Regions from separate parts of the Micromonospora sp. URMC 103 genome, predicted to be linked through region 2. Evidence: riboswitches for the same ligand, from Rfam matches in the RefSeq annotation. Region 2 holds a riboswitch; the other holds the start of a gene.

Region 1 (8,433 bases), 1.2 Mb from region 2:
TGGCCGTGAGCGACGGTGGCCGTCACTGGCTCGTCGACCCCGCCCACGCCGGCCCGCACCTGTACCAGGCGCTCGTGCCCAGCAGCCTGGCCGCCGACGTGGCCGTCCGGCACCGGCTGCACGGGCCGGCCCAGGTGGTCTCGACCGGCTGCACCTCCGGCATCGACGCCATCGGGTACGGCCACCAGCTCATCGCCGACGGCGAGGCCGACGTGGTCCTCGCGGGCGCCGCCGACTCGCCGATATCACCGGTCACCGTCGCCTCGTTCGACGCCATCAAGGCGACCAGCCCGGACAACGACGACCCCGCGCACGCCTCCCGCCCGTTCGACGCCGACCGGCGCGGCTTCGTGCTGGCCGAGGGGGCGGCGGTGCTGGTGCTGGAGGAGGCCGGGCACGCCCGGCGGCGCGGCGCGCACGTCTACTGCGAGGTCGCCGGGTACGCGAGCCACAGCAACGGCTACCACATGACCGGGCTGCGGCCCGACGGCGTGGAGATGGCGCTCGCCGTCACGGCCGCCCTGCGACAGGCCCGGCTCGCCCCCGAGCAGGTCTCCTACATCAGCGCGCACGGCTCCGGGACCCGGCAGAACGACCGGCACGAGACGGCCGCGTTTAAGCGGGCGCTCGGCGACGTCGCCTACCGGGTGCCGATCAGCTCCATCAAGTCCATGGTCGGGCACTCGCTGGGCGCCATCGGCTCGATCGAGATGGCCGCCTGCGCCCTCGCCATCGAGTTCGGCGTGGTCCCGCCCACGGCCAACTGGACGACCCGGGACCCGGAGTGCGACCTGGACTACGTGCCGAACGAGGCGCGTGAGCTGCCCGTGGACGTGGCGCTCTCGGTGGGCAGCGGGTTCGGCGGCTTCCAGTCGGCGATGATCTTCCGGCGCCTCGCGAAGGCCGCGGCGTGACCGCCCGGGCGGTGGTCACCGGCATCGGGGTGGTGGCCCCGAGCGGGATCGGCGCGGCGGCGCACTGGCGTACGGTGCTGACCGGCGCCCGGCGCACCGGACCGATCACGCTGTTCGACCCGGCCGGCTACCCGACCCGCCTCGCCGGCGAGGTGCCCGGTTTCGACGCGACGGCGTACGCGGAGAGCCGCCAGCTCGTGCAGACCGACCGGTGGACGCACCTGGCGTTCGCCGCCACCCGGTTGGCCCTCGCCGACGCGGGGCTCCCGCAGAGCTCGCCCGACCCGTACGGCTACGCCGTCACCCTCGCCAGCTCCTCGGGGGGCAACCTGTTCGGGCAGCGGGAGCTGCAGCGGCTGTGGGGCGGCCCGTCGCGCACCGTCGGGGCGTACCAGTCGATCGCGTGGTTCTACGCGGCCAGCGTGGGGCAACTGTCGATCCACCACCAGTTCAAGGGGCCGTGCGGGGTGCTCGTGAGCGAGGCCGCCGGTGGCCTCGACAGCCTCGCCCACGCGGTCCGGTCGATCCGCCGGGGCACCCCCGTGGTGATCGCGGGCGGCACCGAGTGCCCCCTGAGCCCGTACGCCCTCACCTGTCAGCTCGCGAACGGTCTGCTCAGCGACGTTGCCGACCCGGAGCGGGCCTACCGGCCGTTCGACGCCGCGGCCAGCGGCTACCTGCCGGCCGAGGGCGGCGCGGTCTTCGTGGTGGAGGAACTGGGACACGCGCTGGCCCGGGGCGCGCGGATCCACGGCGAGCTGACCGGGTGGGGCGCCACCCACGACGCCGCGCACACCGGCCCGACGAGCGCCGGCGACCCGGCCCAGTACGCGCGGGCCATGCGGCTGGCCCTGGACCGGGCCGGCGTCGGGCCCGACGAGGTGGACGTGGTCCTGCCCGACGCGCTCGGCGTGCCGCGCTACGACCGGGCCGAGGCCACCGCGCTGCGCGCCGTGTTCGGCGACCGGCCGCCGCCGGTGAGCACGGCCAAGCCGCTGACCGGCCGGGCGCACCAGGGCGGCGCGGCGCTGGACGTGGCCACCGCGCTGCTCGCCTTCCGGCACGACACGCTGCCGGCCTCGGCCGCGCCGGACGAGGTGGCACAAGGCTGCGAACTCGACTTCCTGCGCGAGCACCGGACACCCCGCGGCCGGGTGGCACTGGTCTGCGCGCGGGGCTTCGACGGGTACAACAGCGCGCTGGTCCTGCGCGGGGCGGCGCCGGCGAGGGAGGGCGACGGATGAGTGGACAGCGGGCCCGGGTGGTGTTCCTGGTGCGGGTGCCGACCGAGCGGACCGCGGCGTTCCTGGCCGCGTACGAGGCGATCCGACACCAGGTGGCGGGCGGGGTGGCGGGGCACCTCGTCGACCAGGTGTGCCGCTCGTCGGCCGACCCGGAGCAGTGGCTCATCACCAGCGAGTGGGCGAGCCTCGCCGACTTCGAGACCTGGGAACGCAGCCCCGAGCACCGCGATCTGGTGCGACCGATGCGCGAGTGCTTCACCGACGCCCGCTCGCTGCGGTTCCACATCCACGCGCAGACACCGGCGCCGGCCTGAACGCCCGGGCGTCAGCCGGCTTCGAGCGCCACCTCGGCCACGTAGACGCAGGTGCGTCCCTCGTGGGACGAGTAGTAGCTGACGTGCAGCACGCCGTCGTGCCAGACCAGACCGGGGTAGCTGGTGTCGCCGCCGGAGGGGAGGGCGACCAGCTCGGTCAGCTCGGCTCGCTCGGCGTCGACCGCGCAGATCGCGGTGCGGACGCGGCCGTCCAGCAGGCGTACGCCGGCCAACAGTCGGCCGTCCGGCAGCCGCAGCAGGGCCGGCCCGCCCACCCGGACGCCGAGGTCCGTCCACTCCCAGTCCCGGTACGGCGGCCGGGCCCGGCCGAGCTGCGCGGTGGCCGGTTCCCCGTCGCGGCGCAGCAGGCAGACCGCCGTGCCGTCGGGCTCGAAGACCAGGCCCGACTCGTTGGGGTAGCCGCCCGTGAACAGCGTCGGCACCAGGGGCCGGAGGTCGACGCCGTCGGCGCTGGCGTAGAGCCGGGCGAACCACGGCTCCCGGGTGGCGTAGCCGACGCCGTACAGGTGACCGTCGTGCCAGGCGGCCCGCCACATCCAGACGTCCGGCTCGCCGACCGGGGTCGGGTCGCCCCAGGTGCGACCGTCCGGCGAGAGCCAGGCGACGGTCTGGAAGGTCTTCGTGACCTCGCCGGTCACGGCGGCCGCGTACAGGTGCAGCCGCCCGTCCGGACGGGACACGAAGCGGGGGTCGCGCAGGTCGACGCCGTCACGCCGCAGCAGCGCCACGGGCGTCCAGCCGCGGCCGTCGGTCGAGGTGAGCACCCGGATCGCGCCGTCGCCCGAGACGTGCGAGCTGCCCTCGCGGAACGCGCAGAGCCAGCGGTCGCCGTGGCGCACCAGATCCGTGAAGGCGCTGTGCGGCGCGGTGTCGCCGATGCGGCGTACCGCCGTGACCGTGGCGTCCGTGGTGCGGCCGATCGGTGGCGGGGTCATGCGCGGCGGCCTCCTGGCGTCCGGTCCGACCGGACGAGACTAGGGCGCGCGGCCGACGCCCGGGCGGCCCGGCGGCGAACGGCCGGCGAACAGTTCCCGCGCCACGAGCGCGTAGCCGGCGATGATCGTCGTCCGAGCCGCGGCTATCCGGCCGGTGGGGGATCGGCCTGCGCCCGGTACGCGGCGGCCAGCCGTTTCGGCGCGCGGGCGTACCACGCCTCGACCATCAGCTCGGTCAGCTCCGCCAGCCCGATCCGGTCCAGCCGGACCAGGACGGCCGGGTAGCCGTCGAAGTGCGGGATGGTGAAGTAGACGGCGGGGTCGTCGGCGAGCAGCGCCTCCCGGGCGCCCAGGTCCGGCACCCGGGCGCCGAGGACCGGCCCGTCGGGCGCGTCGTCGCCGAGCGCCGCCAGGTCGGCCCGGCGCAGCGGCCGTTCCCAGACGAACGCCTTGTCCCGCACCCGCCAGGCCGGCAGGCCGTCGTACGACGGGTGTTCGGCCGTCTCGGGCAGGGTGGCGGCGATCCTGCGAACGTCCTCCCAGGTGGCCATCGTCCCAGCCTAGGGTGTCCGGCGTCGGCGGCGCGTCGTCCAGGCGTCCCGCACCTCGCCGAGAGTGCGCCGCGGCGCGATTGACGGCCCGGTCGGGCGACGGCTAGTTTCCGGCATCCGATCGAGCCCGGGGGAGTGAGCGATGGCCGAGCCGACCGACCTGCCGAGCGACGGGCCGCCGGCCTGCCTGGCCGCCTTCGGGGAGCTGGCCCGGGCCGTGCTGCCGCCGGACGTGTGGGACTACGTCGATGGGGGCAGCGGCGACGAGGTCACGCTCGCCGCGAACCGGGCCGCCCTCGACCGGGTGGCGGTCGTGCCCCGGGCGCTGCGGGCCGTGGAGTCGCCGGACCTCGCGACGCGGCTGCTCGGCCACCGGTACGCGATGCCGGTGGGTGTGGCCCCGATGGCGTACCAGCGGCTCGTGCACCCCGACGGCGAGCGGGGGATGGCGTCGGCGGCGGCCGCCGCGGGGGTGCCCTACGTCGCGAGCACCCTCGGCAGCACCCCGCTGGAGGAGGTCGCCGCGACCGGCGCGGAGGTCTGGTTCCAGCTCTACTGGCTGCGCGAGAGGGCGCTGGTGCGGGACCTGCTGGCCCGGGTGCGCGACGCCGGGTGCCGGGTGCTCGTGGTGACCGTCGACGTACCCGTGCTGGGCCGGCGCCTGCGGGACCTGCGCAACGCCTTCCGGCTACCGGCCGAGGTGGGGGCCGTGAACCTGCCGCACGGCCGTGACGACCTGGCGCACGCGGGCACACCCGGGGTCTCCACGGTCGCCCCGGACGCGCCCTTCGCGCCGGCGCTGGGCTGGGACGACCTGGCCTGGCTACGCGACCAGACCGACCTGCCGCTGGTGGTCAAGGGGGTGCTCGACCCGCGGGACGCGCGGGAGGCCGTCCGGGTCGGGGCGGCCGGCGTCGTGGTCTCCAACCACGGCGGGCGGCAGCTCGACGGGGCGCCGGCCAGCGTCACGATGCTGCCCGAGGTGGTCGACGCGGTCGGCGACCGGTGCGCGGTGCTGCTGGACAGCGGGATCCGCAGCGGCGCCGACGTGCTGCGGGCGCTGGCGCTCGGCGCCGCCGGGGTGCTGGTCGGCCGGCCCCTGCTCTGGGCCCTCGCGGCGGGCGGTGGCGCGGGCGTCGAGGCGGCCCTGGCCCTGCTCGCCGCCGAGCTGCGCGACGCGCTGGCCCTCGCCGGTTGCCCCGACCCGGCGGCGGCCCGCGAACTGCGGACCGTGCCGATTCGTTGACACACCGTGTTCACACGGTGGCAAAGTGCGACCACCACCGCGCGGCCGTCCTGCGTGGACGGTCATAATGGGCCCCATGGTTGCCTGGGAGTACGCGTTGCTGGTCCGCCGTTACCAGGGGCAGGGCCGCAATTTCCACGTGTCGTTCGTCTGGTACGGCCCGGACGGGTCGCGCAAGGACATCACGCCCTACGGCGACACCGCGATCGCGCACCTCAACCGGGTCGGCCGTGAGGGTTGGGAGCTGGTGTCCGCGGCCGAGGACGTCAACAACGTGCAGGGCAGCACCGAGGTGCACCGCTACCACCTGAAGCGACCGATCGCCTGACCCGCCCCTGTTTCCGTCGATCATGCAGTCGTGGTGGGGGACGTACTCCCCGAACCGGGGTGATCCGGGCACCACAACTGCATGATCGGCCGGCGAGGGTGGGTCAGGTCAGGTCGACGTTCGGGTACAGGGGGAAGCCGGTCAGGAGTTCGCTGGCCTGGCGGCTGACCTTGTCGGCGACGGCCGGGTCGAGCGCGTACTTGGCCTTCGAGGCGGTGCCGTCGGGGTTGGCGCCCGCCGTCGTCCGGCTCAGCACGGTGTGGATCAGCTCGGCGATCGTGTCCATCTCCCCGGTGCCGAGACCGCGGGTGGTCAGCGCGGGCGTGCCGATCCGGATGCCCGACGTGTACCAGGCGCCGTTGGGGTCCTGCGGGACCGAGTTGCGGTTGGTCACGATGCCCGAGTCGAGCAGCGCCTGCTCGGCCTGCCGGCCGGTCAGCCCGTACGACGTGACGTCGATGATCGCCAGGTGGTTGTCGGTGCCGCCGGTCACCAGGCGGGCGCCGCGGCGGACCAGCCCCTCGGCGAGCGCCTGAGCGTTGGCCACGATCCGCTGGGCGTAGTCCGCGAAGTCGGGCCGGCGGGCCTCGGCGAGCGCGACCGCCTTGGCCGCCATGACGTGCGGCAGCGGGCCGCCCAGCACCATGGGGCAGCCCCGGTCGACCTGCTCGGCCAGCTCCGGCTGGCACAGCACCATGCCGCCGCGCGGCCCACGGAGCGACTTGTGGGTGGTCGTGGTGACGATGTGCGCGTGCGGCACCGGGTCGAAGTCGCCGGTGAAGACCTTGCCGGCGACCAGCCCGGCGAAGTGCGCCATGTCGACCATGAAGGTGGCGCCCACGGAGTCGGCGATCTCCCGCAGGATCCGGAAGTTGACCTTCCGCGGGTACGCCGAGTAGCCGCCCACCAGGATCAGCGGCTTGAACTCGCGGGCGATCTCCGCCACCTTGTCGTAGTCGATGAGGCCGGTCACCGGGTCGGTGCCGTAGCTGCGCTGGTCGAACATCTTGCCCGAGATGTTCGGGCGGAAGCCGTGGGTGAGGTGCCCGCCGGCGTCCAGCGACATGCCGAGCATCCGCTGGTTGCCCAGCTCCCGGCGCAGCGCGAACCAGTCCGCCTCGGTGAGGTCGTTGACCTGGCGGGCCTGCGCCCTGCGCAGCGCCGGCGCCTCCACCCGGTCGGCCAGCACCGCCCAGAACGCCACGAGGTTCGCGTCGATGCCCGAGTGCGGCTGCACGTACGCGTGCGCGGCGCCGAACAGCTCCCGCGCGTGCTCGGCGGCGAGCGCCTCCACGGTGTCGACGTTCTGGCAACCGGCGTAGAAGCGGCGGCCCACGGTGCCCTCGGCGTACTTGTCGCTGAACCAGTTGCCCATGGCCAGCAGGGTGGCCGGGGAGGCGTAGTTCTCGCTGGCGATCAACTTCAGCGACTCGCGCTGGTCGGCCAGCTCGGCGGCGATGGCGCCGGCCACCCGGGGCTCGACGGCGCGGATCACCTCGAGCGCGCTGCGGAAGGCGGTGGATTCGGCGTTCGGCGACGACATGCGACCTCCTACTGACGTACGGAAGGCCCAGGCGCTCGGCATGCGTCCTCGTGACGGGGCCGCTCCCCGATGGTTCTCCATCCCCAACGCGCCAGTAACGGCCCGGGCAGATCCTACCCAACGGCGTGCCGGTGACCTCGACCGCGGCCGGTGTGGTTGGCCGGGCCGTGACGGGGCACACCGGTACGGGCGGGCCGTGACACCGGTGCGGGTCCGGCCGCACGCGACGAGAGGAGCAGGACCATGACCACACCGACCGGCGAGCGACCGCTCGCCGTGGTGACCGGCGCGTCCAGCGGCATCGGGTACGAGCTGGCCGCGCAGTTCGCCGAACACGGCTTCGACCTGGTGGTCGCGGCCGAGGACGACGGCATCGAGACGGCCGCCGCGAAGCTGCGCCGCGACGGCGGGCCGCAGGTGCGGCCGGTCCGCGTCGACCTGGCCCGCGCCGACGGGGTGGAGGAGCTGGCGGCGGCGGTCGCCGCCACGGGGCGCCCGGTCGACGCGCTGGCGCTCAACGCCGGGCGGGGCGCCGGCGGCGCCTTCGTCGGCGGCACCGACCTGGCCGACGAGCTGAACATCGTCGACCTCAACGTGCGGTCGACCGTGCACCTGGCCAAGCGCATCCTGCCGGGCATGGTGCGGCGGGGCGCCGGGCGGGTGCTGTTCACCTCGTCGATCGCCTCGACCATGCCGGGCCCGTTCCAGGCCGTCTACAACGGGTCGAAGTCCTTCGTCCAGTCGTTCGCCGAGGCGCTGCGCACCGAGCTGAAGGACACCGGGGTGACGGTGACCTCGTTGATGCCCGGGCCGACCGACACCGAGTTCTTCGCGCGCGCCGACATGGAGGACACCAAGATCGGCGCGGGGCACAAGGACGACCCCCGCACGGTGGCGGAGCAGGGCTTCGCGGCCATGATGCGCGGCGACCAGACGGTGTCGGCCGGGTCGCTGCGGAACAAGGTGCAGACCGCGGTCGGCAAGATCGTGCCGGACAAGCTGAAGTCGGAGCAGCACAGCCGGATGGCCGAGCCCGGCTCGGCGAGCTGACCTCCGCGCACGGCGACGGGCCCGGCGTGCGCCGGGCCCGTCGCGTTGCCGGTGTGCCGCCCGCTCAGGCCGTCACGGCGTCGAGGGACTTCTTGACCGCCTTGGGGTCGGTCGGCTTGCGCGGCGCGTCCGCCCGCAGGTCGATCATCCGCTGGCCGATCTCCTGGAGCTGCTTGCGGCCGAGCGCGTCACGCACCTTGGGGAACCACTCCTGCTCCTCCTCCTCGACGTGGTGCAGCACGTTCTCGATGAGCACCGTCGTCTTGGCGTTGAAGTGCTCGTCCTCG
Region 2 (8,433 bases):
CGATGCGGCTCGCATGGCGAGCAGCGCCGCCCCGACCGAGAGCAGACCCGCCACGACGGACGCGACGAGCAGGCCGAATGGCAGACGCATGGCCAAGATCGTGACACATGAGCCGGAAGCGCGGGTGCCTGCAGAATGTGCAGCAGGCCGGGACCGGCGCCGGAGCCGCCGGTGTGCTCAGCAGTCCAGCTCGGCCAGCGCCTCATCCACCGTCGAGGCGAGCAGTTCGGGCAGGAAACCGATCAGGTCCAGGGTGAAACGGACCACGCCGTCGTCCGGGGCGACCACCATCACCTGCGCCTGCCGTTTGACGAAGGCGGCCACCACCCGGTCCAGGCAGCGCAACCCGGCGCTGTCGAGGAAGGTCACCGGGGTCAGGTCGACCACCACTCCCGCGGCGGCGCGGGTGGTGGAGAGAACCTCCCGCTCCATCTGATCGGCGTTGACGTGATCGACGTCGCCGTGGAGCCGCACGACCTCGCAGCCGCGCTCCACGCTCACCGTGACCCGGTCCCCGGCGGTCATCGCGCCGTCCTTCCGAACTGGCGTCGCATCAACACCGTGGTCCCCTCGCCGCGATCGACGACGAGGTCGTCCATCAGCCGTCCCATCAGGGCCATCCCTCGTCCCCGGTCAGCGCTGACTCGTGGTGTCCGCCACTGGCCCGAGTCGCTGACCCGCAGCTCCACGGCCCTGCCGTCGATCGTCGCGCTGACGTGGACGCGCCGGGCCGGGTCACCGCGGTAGGCATGCTCGATCGCGTTGGCCACCGCCTCGGAACAGGCCAGCACGACGCCGTACCGCTCGGCCTCGGGCACCGCACAGCTCGCGAGCCAGCCGTCCAGCTCGGCACGCAGTGGCCGGAGCGAGGCGACCTCGGCGGGCACGTCGGAGTGGAACCGGGGTGCGCCGTCGAAGGCCAGGGCCAGCAGGCACATGTCGTCGTGGCCGCCCTCACCGGTCAACATGGCGTCGCTGACCTGCTCGGCCAGCGACGCCAGCGGAGTCGCCCAGCGGCCGCTCAACGCCTCCGCCAGCCGGTTCAGGCCCTGGTCGATCCGCTCACCGCGCCGCTCCACGAGACCGTCGGTGTAGAGCAGCAGGCGGGAGCCACGCGGCACGGTCAGCTCGGCCTCGCGCCGCCCCCGGCTGGCCGCGCGCGTGCCGAGCGGGCCGGAACGGCCCTCCCACAGGTAGCTCGGCGAGGTGTCCGGCGACAGCAGCAGCGGCGGCGGGTGTCCGGCACAGGCGTAGCGCAGCCGGCCGGTGTCCAGCGCGAGCTCGGCGTAGGCGAGGGTGGTCATCTGGCCGGCCTCCAGCGTGGCGACGAAGTCGTCCATGTGCTGCAGCACCGTGGCCGGGCTGCACTGCGCCTTGGCCAGTGCACGTACGGCGCTGCGGAGCTGGCCCATCGCGCTGGCCGCCCGTACGCCGCGTCCCACCACGTCGCCGACGACGACCCCGACGCTCCCGCTCGCGGTGAGGAAGGTGTCGTACCAGTCGCCGCCGACCTCCAGGGTCTCCACCGCGGGACGGTAGACGGTGGCGACGTGGAAGCGGGTGTCGGTCGGCCGCTCGCCGGCCAGGAGGCTGCGCTGCAACGTCCGCGCCACCTCCCGGTCCTGCTCGGCGAGACGGGCGTTGTCCAGTGCGAGGCCGGCCCGGTCGGCGAGGTCGAGCAGGAAGTCCGGATCGGTCCGGCCCGGCGTCGCCGGGTCGCCGGCGAGCAGCAGGGTGCCGATCACCGCGCCGCGGGCGCGCAGGGGCAGGCCGACCGCCCCCCGTCCGTCCGGCGCCGCAAGCGGCACCGGGCGGGCCTCACCCGAGCGGCGTACCGCTTCGAGGGTGTCCCGGACCGGGCCGGTCAGCGGCCAGGGGCCGCCCGGCCCGGCCGCGCTGACCGGGTCGGCCGCGGCGGCGTACGGAGCGGCGCCCGCCCGCCATCCGGATCCCTCGTCATGGGCGAGGTCGACCTGGGCGTACTCGGCCAGCTCGGGCACCAGGAGCGTCACCAGGCGGCGGGCGCGGTCCGCGGCACCCACCGGCTCGTCCAGGTCCCGGCCGAGGCGGGCGAGGAACGCCGACTGCCAGGCCCGCCGGGTCGTCTCCTCGTACAGCCGCGCCCGTTCCAGCGCCTGCCCGGCCTGCCGGCCGAGGGTGCGCATCAACTCGATCTCGTCGGCGTCGAACCGGCGGGCCGCCGCGAAGCCGAACGACACCACACCGAGCACCTGGTCGTCGGCGACCAGGGGGGCGGACACCCGATCCGCGGTCTCTCCGGGAGCGGGCCCGACCAGGTCGCCGCTGCGGGCCGCCCGGGCCTCGGGCGCGGGACCGTCGAGGGCGATGGACGCGTCGTCGGGACCCGTTCCGGCGCCGGTCAGCGCGGATCTCTCCGCGTCCAGCAGCCAGATGGTCGTCGTGACGGCCTCGAACGCCGCCGTGCCCGCGGCGACGATGGGGGCGACGAGTTCGGCGGCCCGTTCGATGGTGGCGCATTGGGCGACCATCTCCTGCAGCACCCGGATCCGCGCCGTGGTGCGCTCCGCGCGTCGGCGTTCGGCGAGCAGCTCCCGCTCGTAGGCACGCCGGTCGGTGGCGTCGAAGACGGTCATCCGCAGCACCGTCGAGCCGGTCTCCGGGTTGCGTCGCAGGACGGCGTTGACCAGCGCGTCGAACCGGGTGCCGTCGGCCCGGCGGAACTCCATGGCCACCTCGCGCACCTCGCCCTGCATGTGCAGCAGCGGCCGCAGGTGGGTCTCGTGGAAGATCCGGCTACCGACCCCGTAGAGCTCCTGTACGCGGCGGCCGAGGAGATCCTCACGGCGCCGGCCGGTCCAGTCGAGGAAGGTCTGGTTCACCCGTGCCACGACCCCGTCGGGCAGCACGGAGAGGTAGCCGCAGGGCGCGTTCTCGTAGAGGTCCTCGGCGCTCTCGGCCAGCAGCGGACCCAGGGGCTCGGCCGGTTGATCCACCTTCGACGTTATTTCAGGAATTCCCGAACAGCCCGGACGGTCTCCTCCGGGGCGCTCAGGTTGGGGCAGTGCCCGGTGGCGTTCAGCAGCACGAACGTGCTGTTCGGAAGCTGACGGTGGACGTACTCGCCGACCTCGTACGGCGCGATGACGTCGTCGCTGCACTGGAGGACCAGGCTCGGCACCGGGACCTTGGGCAGGTCCGAACGGTTGTCGGACAGGAAGGTGACCCGGGCGAAGTGCCGGGCGATCGCCGGATCGGTCCGGCAGAAGCTGTTGGTCAGCTCGGTCCCGAGCTCCGGGCGCTCCGGGTTGCCCATGATGACCGGCGCCATCGCGGCCGACCAGCCGAGGTAGTTGCTGTCCAGCGATTCGAGCAGCTCGTCGATGTCGGCTCGGCTGAAACCGCCGCGGTAGCCCTCGTCGTCGACGTAGCGGGGGGACGGGCCCACCAGCACCAGGCCGGAGAAGCGGTCGGGCTCAGCGACCGCGGCGAGCACGCCGATCATCGCGCTGACCGAGTGGCCGACGAAGACGACGTCGGACGCGTCCAGCTCCGCCAGGATCTCCAGGACGTCCTCGGCGTAGCCGTGCAGGGACGCGTACCGCTGCGGCCGGTAGGCCGACAGGTCGGAGCCGCCGGCGCCGACGTGGTCGAAGAGCACCACCCGGTGCTCGGCGGCGAACTCCGGGGCGACGAACCGCCACATGTTCTGGTCGCAGCCGAAGCCGTGGGCGAAGACCAGGGTGCGGCCGCCGGTGGCCCCGGTCACCACGACGTTGTTCCGCTTCAGCGCGTTCACGATCGCTGACACTACCGCCGTACCGGGTGCGCGGCCACGCGGGGCGATGTCAGAGGTCGGGGCCGGAGCGGGCGCCTCGACCACGGGGGCGCGTCGCGCCGTCAGCTGGGCGCGGCCTCCGCCACGATGTCGGCGATCGCCTGGAACGGGTCGTACTGGCTGATCTCCTTCGCCAGGACCTCGGCCCGGGAGCGGTAGCCGGGATCCTCCAGCACGCGCCGCACGGCGGCGCGGAGGTCGGCCACCGTGGGCGTGCCGGTGTGCAGGTCGACGCCGGTGCCGCTCCACTCGACGCGGGCGGCCACCTCCGGCTTGTCCTCGCTGGCGCCGGCGACCACCAGCGGGACTCCGTGGTACAGGGCGGTCTGCACGCCGCCGTAACCGCCGTTGGTCACCAGCACGTCAGCGTGCGGCAGCAGCCGGTCGAAGGGTACGAAGCCGGCCAGCCGCACGTTGTCCGGCACCTCGGTCAGTGCCCGCCGTACCCGGTCCGGTCCGTCCTCCCGGGCGGTGGCGGCCACCACGAGGACGTCGAGGTCGGCGAGCGCACGCACCGTGGGGACGACGAGTTCGTCGAGGTCGCCGTTGGCGACGGTCCCCTGGGTGACGACCACGACCGGCCGGCCGGCGGACAGTTCGGGCCACCATTCCGGCTCCTCGTGGTCACCGCCGGCGGCCGGGGGCAGCGTACCGACGAACCGGAGGTTCGGCGGAAGGGCGCGGCGGGGGTACTCGAAGCCGGGCACGGTGAGCTGCAGATAGTGGTCCGTGCGGCGCACGGGTGCCTCGAAGAGAGGATCGGACAGCGTGACGCCCAACGACGCGAACGTCGCCTCGGCGAAGGTCGGCAGCTCGGCGAAGATGGTGAGCGCCTCGGCGTCCAGCGCCGGGCCGGAGGCGGTCGTCTCCGCATCGGGCGACGGGAGGTCGCCGGCACCGGACGTCGGGCCGTCCTGGATCAACAGGGGGATGGCGCCCAGCGTCACAAGCGTCGGGCGTTCCGGCGGCGCGGCGGAGAGGTCGAGCACCGGGATCGACAGGAAGCCGAGGTCACCGATCACCACGTCCGCGGGAAAGTCGGCGAGCAGCTCCCGCAGGCCCCGCACCTGCTCGGGCAGGTGGCCGAGGAAGATGTTGGTGAAGTCGAACGAGAGCTGGGCCGGCCCCGGTGGCAGCGTGGCCCGCAGCGGGAAGTGGGTGTCCAACTCGCGGTCGTCGAGGTCGATCTCCGGCGGCAGTGCCCGGAACCGCGCCCCGGTCGCCCGCGCGCGTCCCGCGAACCGGGATCCGGTGTAGACGACCACGTCGTGACCACGCCGGACCAGGTCCGCCGCCACCGTGAGGACCGGGCTCACGTGTCCCTGAAAGGGAATCGCCGCGGCAACCACCCTCGCCATCCGGGTCTCCTTCGCGCTTTCGAAGCTGTCGATCCCGGCGCGGACCGGCCAGGCACCGTCGACACGTACGCTCCGGCGTGCCCGTTCACGTGACGTGCGTCATGTCGGCGGCCAGCCGGCGCGGGGACGGCCGCCTGGCCGGCGCCGGGCCCGATTGGTAGCCTGCGAGCTGCGCGACTGGCGAGGGTGGGTGACCACCGGGGAGCGCTGACAGCTGGAGCATCGTCCGCCTGGGTGCTCCTCGCCTCGAGGTGAGGAGCCGGACGTGACCGCGACGTTGATGGACGGGCAGACCCTCTCCCGTCAGCTGCTCGATGACACGGCGGGCCGCGCCGCGGCGTTCGCGCGTGCCCACAGGCGCCGGCCCTGCCTGGCGACGGTGCTGGTGGGGGACGACCCCGCCTCCCACACGTACGTGCGGATGAAGGTCAACCGCTGCGCGGCGGTGGGGATCGAGTCGCGCCGCGTCGACCTGCCGTCGGAGACCACCACCGAGCAGCTCGTACGGGTGTTGCGGGACCTGTCCGACGACCGGCAGGTGGACGGCATCCTGTTGCAGCATCCGACGCCGGCGCAGATCGACGAGCGGGCCGCGTTCGAGGCGATCGCCGTCGACAAGGACGTCGACGGGGTGACGGGTGGGTCGTTCGCCGCGATGGCGTTCGGCGAGCCGGGCTTCGTCTCGTGCACGCCGGCGGGCATCATGCGCCTGCTGGACGCCTACGAGGTGCCGCTGCGCGGGCGGCGGGCGGTCGTCGTGGGGCGTAGCGCCATCCTCGGCAAGCCGGCCGGGATGCTGCTGCTGGCCCGGGACGCCACGGTCACGTACTGCCACTCCCGCACGATCGACCTCGCGTCGCACGTCGCCGAGGCCGACGTGGTGGTGGCCGCCGTGGGGCGGCCCGAGCTGGTCCGCGGCGAGTGGATCAAGCCGGGCGCGGTGGTCGTCGACGCCGGTTACAACCCGGGCAACGTGGGCGACGTCGAGTTCGAGGCGGCGGCCGCGCGGGCGAGCCTCATCACCCCGGTGCCCGGTGGGGTGGGCCCCATGACGATCGCCGTGCTGCTGTCCCAGACCGTCGACGCCGCCGAAGCCCACGCCTGACCCCACCCGGCCCCCCGTGGCCGCCGGGCCCATGGGAGGGCGGACTCGTTGTCCTGGGCAACGGAATGCGGGGTAGCGTCGTCGGCGGATCGCCGATGGCGTGCGAGGAGGCTGCGGTGCGGACGACGACGGTGGACGTCGAGACCAGCGACGGGGTGGCGGACGCGTACCTCGTCCGGCCGGACGAGGACGGGCCGTTCCCGGCCGTGCTGGTGTTCATGGACGCGTTCGGGCTGCGGCCCCGGCTGGCCGAGATGGCCGAGCGGATCGCCGAGCGGGGCTACGTGGTGCTGGTGCCGAACCTGTTCTACCGGGCCGGCCGGTCGCCGCTGATCGACCTCTCCCTGCTCGCCGACCCGCAGCAGCGTGGTGCCATCTTCGAGAAGGTCGGCCCGTACGTGGCGGCGCTCACCGGCGAGGTGGTCGCCCGGGACGCCATGGCGTACCTGGACTTCCTGGCCGCCCGCGACGACGTGGCGCCCGGGCCCGTCGCCGTCGTCGGCTACTGCATGGGCGGGATGAACGCGCTGCGGGCCATCGAGGCGTACCCGGACCGGATCGCCGCCCTGGCGAGCTTCCACGCGGGCCGCGTCGTGACCGACGCGCCGGACAGCCCGCACCGGGGCGTCGGCTCGGTCACCGGTGAGCTGTACTTCGCCCACGCCGACCAGGACCGGTCGATGACCGCCGAGCAGATCGCCACGCTGGAGCGGACCCTCGACGACGCCGGGGTGCGCTACCGGTCGGAGGTGTACGAGGGAGCGACGCACGGCTTCACCATGGCCGACACCGCCGAGTACGACGAGCGGGCCACCGAGCGGCACTGGGCGGCCCTGTTCGACCTGCTCGACCGCACGTTCGGCCGCTGACTCCGCCGCCGGCCGGTGGGCGTCCGCCAGCCGACGGCGGGCGCCCCGCGACACGCCACCGGCACACCGCCCGGCATGGGGACGGCGTACCGGGGTAGTTCGCCGGTGTCGGCGTGCTCACGAGGTGAGGTGGCGAATGGCCGGATCGTGGTTGTTGGGCAGCGAGGTGGGCAGGCCGGGGCGGCGGCCCACGGCGCTGCTGGTCGGGGTGCACGAGGAAGAGGGCGGGGACGCCGCCTCGGGCACCGCGATGTCCCTCGCGGAGCTGCGCCGCCTGGCCGACACCGACGGCCTCGCCGTGGCCGACGAGGTCGTGCAGAACCGTCCGAAGCCCGATCCCGCCACCTTCCTCGGCTCCGGCAAGGTCGACGAGTTGGCGGCGCTCGCGGAGCGCACCCGGGCCGACCTTGTGATCGCCGACGGCGAGCTGTCGCCCGGGCAGGTCCGCAACCTGGAGGAACGGGTCGGCGTGCGCGTCGTGGACCGTACGGCGCTGATCCTGGACATCTTCGCCGAACACGCCCGAACCGGCGAGGGCCGGTTGCAGGTGGAGCTGGCGCAGATCGCGTACCAGCTGCCGCGGCTGCGCGGCGACGGCCGGTCGCTGTCGCGGGTGGGTGGTGGCCGTACGGCCGGCGGCGCCGGCATGGGTGTGCGCGGACCGGGTGAGATGCGGTTGGAGACCCAGCGCCGCCGGCTGCGGCAGCGGGCGACCCGCCTGCGCCGCAACGCCGCGGAGCTGGCGCGGCGGCGGGAGCGCACCCGTAACCGGCGGGCCCGCAACCAGGTGCCGTCGGTGTCCATCACCGGCTACACCAACGCCGGGAAGTCGGCGCTGCTCAACCGGCTCACCGGTGCGGACGCCCAGGTGCAGGACGTGCTGTTCGCGACGCTGGACCCCACGGTCCGCCGGTTGACCGTCGGCGGCCTGGCCTTCACGGTCACCGACACGGTGGGTTTCGTCCGGCACCTTCCGCACCAGTTGGTGGACGCGTTCCGCTCGACGCTGGAGGAGGTCACCGGAAGCGACCTGGCGGTGCACGTGGTCGACGCGTCCGCGCCCGACGCGCTCGACCAGATCACCACGGTGCACGGGGTGCTCAGCGAGATCGGCGCCGGTGACGTGCCGGAGCTGCTCGTGCTCAACAAGATCGACGTGGCGCCGTCGGACTGGGTGGACTGCCTGTGCCGGGTCCACCCGGAGGCGGTGCCCGTCTCGGCGCTGACCGGCGCCGGGATCGCCGACCTGCGGACGACGCTGGCGGAGCGGCTGCGCCGGCGCTG

Evidence for each region. Region 2 has a riboswitch for ZMP and ZTP ahead of ACSNOA_RS13640 (bifunctional 5,10-methylenetetrahydrofolate dehydrogenase/5,10-methenyltetrahydrofolate cyclohydrolase). Riboswitches for the same ligand answer to the same signal wherever they lie in the genome.
Region 1: linked by a shared signal. The riboswitch ahead of ACSNOA_RS18935 (glycine hydroxymethyltransferase) and the one ahead of ACSNOA_RS13640 (bifunctional 5,10-methylenetetrahydrofolate dehydrogenase/5,10-methenyltetrahydrofolate cyclohydrolase) in region 2 are both predicted to bind ZMP and ZTP.

What each region holds. Positions count from the first base shown of each region.
Region 1 covers NZ_JBPQTR010000005.1:1,258,860-1,267,292, reverse strand. Annotated here, with positions in the region: gene ACSNOA_RS18970 (beta-ketoacyl-[acyl-carrier-protein] synthase family protein) at 1-914, shown strand, start outside; gene ACSNOA_RS18965 (beta-ketoacyl synthase N-terminal-like domain-containing protein) at 911-2,158, shown strand; gene ACSNOA_RS18960 (antibiotic biosynthesis monooxygenase family protein) at 2,155-2,472, shown strand; gene ACSNOA_RS18955 (sialidase family protein) at 2,484-3,428, opposite strand; gene ACSNOA_RS18950 (MmcQ/YjbR family DNA-binding protein) at 3,572-3,979, opposite strand; gene ACSNOA_RS18945 (alpha-hydroxy acid oxidase) at 4,122-5,225, shown strand; gene ACSNOA_RS18940 (hypothetical protein) at 5,293-5,553, shown strand; gene ACSNOA_RS18935 (glycine hydroxymethyltransferase) at 5,657-7,096, opposite strand; ZMP/ZTP riboswitch at 7,115-7,205, opposite strand; gene ACSNOA_RS18930 (SDR family NAD(P)-dependent oxidoreductase) at 7,340-8,146, shown strand; gene ACSNOA_RS18925 (hemerythrin domain-containing protein) at 8,211-8,433, opposite strand, start outside.
Region 2 covers NZ_JBPQTR010000005.1:49,828-58,260, forward strand. Annotated here, with positions in the region: gene ACSNOA_RS13615 (aminopeptidase) at 1-90, opposite strand, end outside; gene ACSNOA_RS13620 (STAS domain-containing protein) at 178-525, opposite strand; gene ACSNOA_RS13625 (SpoIIE family protein phosphatase) at 522-2,975, opposite strand; gene ACSNOA_RS13630 (alpha/beta fold hydrolase) at 2,984-3,778, opposite strand; gene ACSNOA_RS13635 (glycosyltransferase) at 3,880-5,175, opposite strand; ZMP/ZTP riboswitch at 5,339-5,418, shown strand; gene ACSNOA_RS13640 (bifunctional 5,10-methylenetetrahydrofolate dehydrogenase/5,10-methenyltetrahydrofolate cyclohydrolase) at 5,441-6,280, shown strand; gene ACSNOA_RS13645 (dienelactone hydrolase family protein) at 6,397-7,149, shown strand; gene hflX (GTPase HflX) at 7,286-8,433, shown strand, end outside.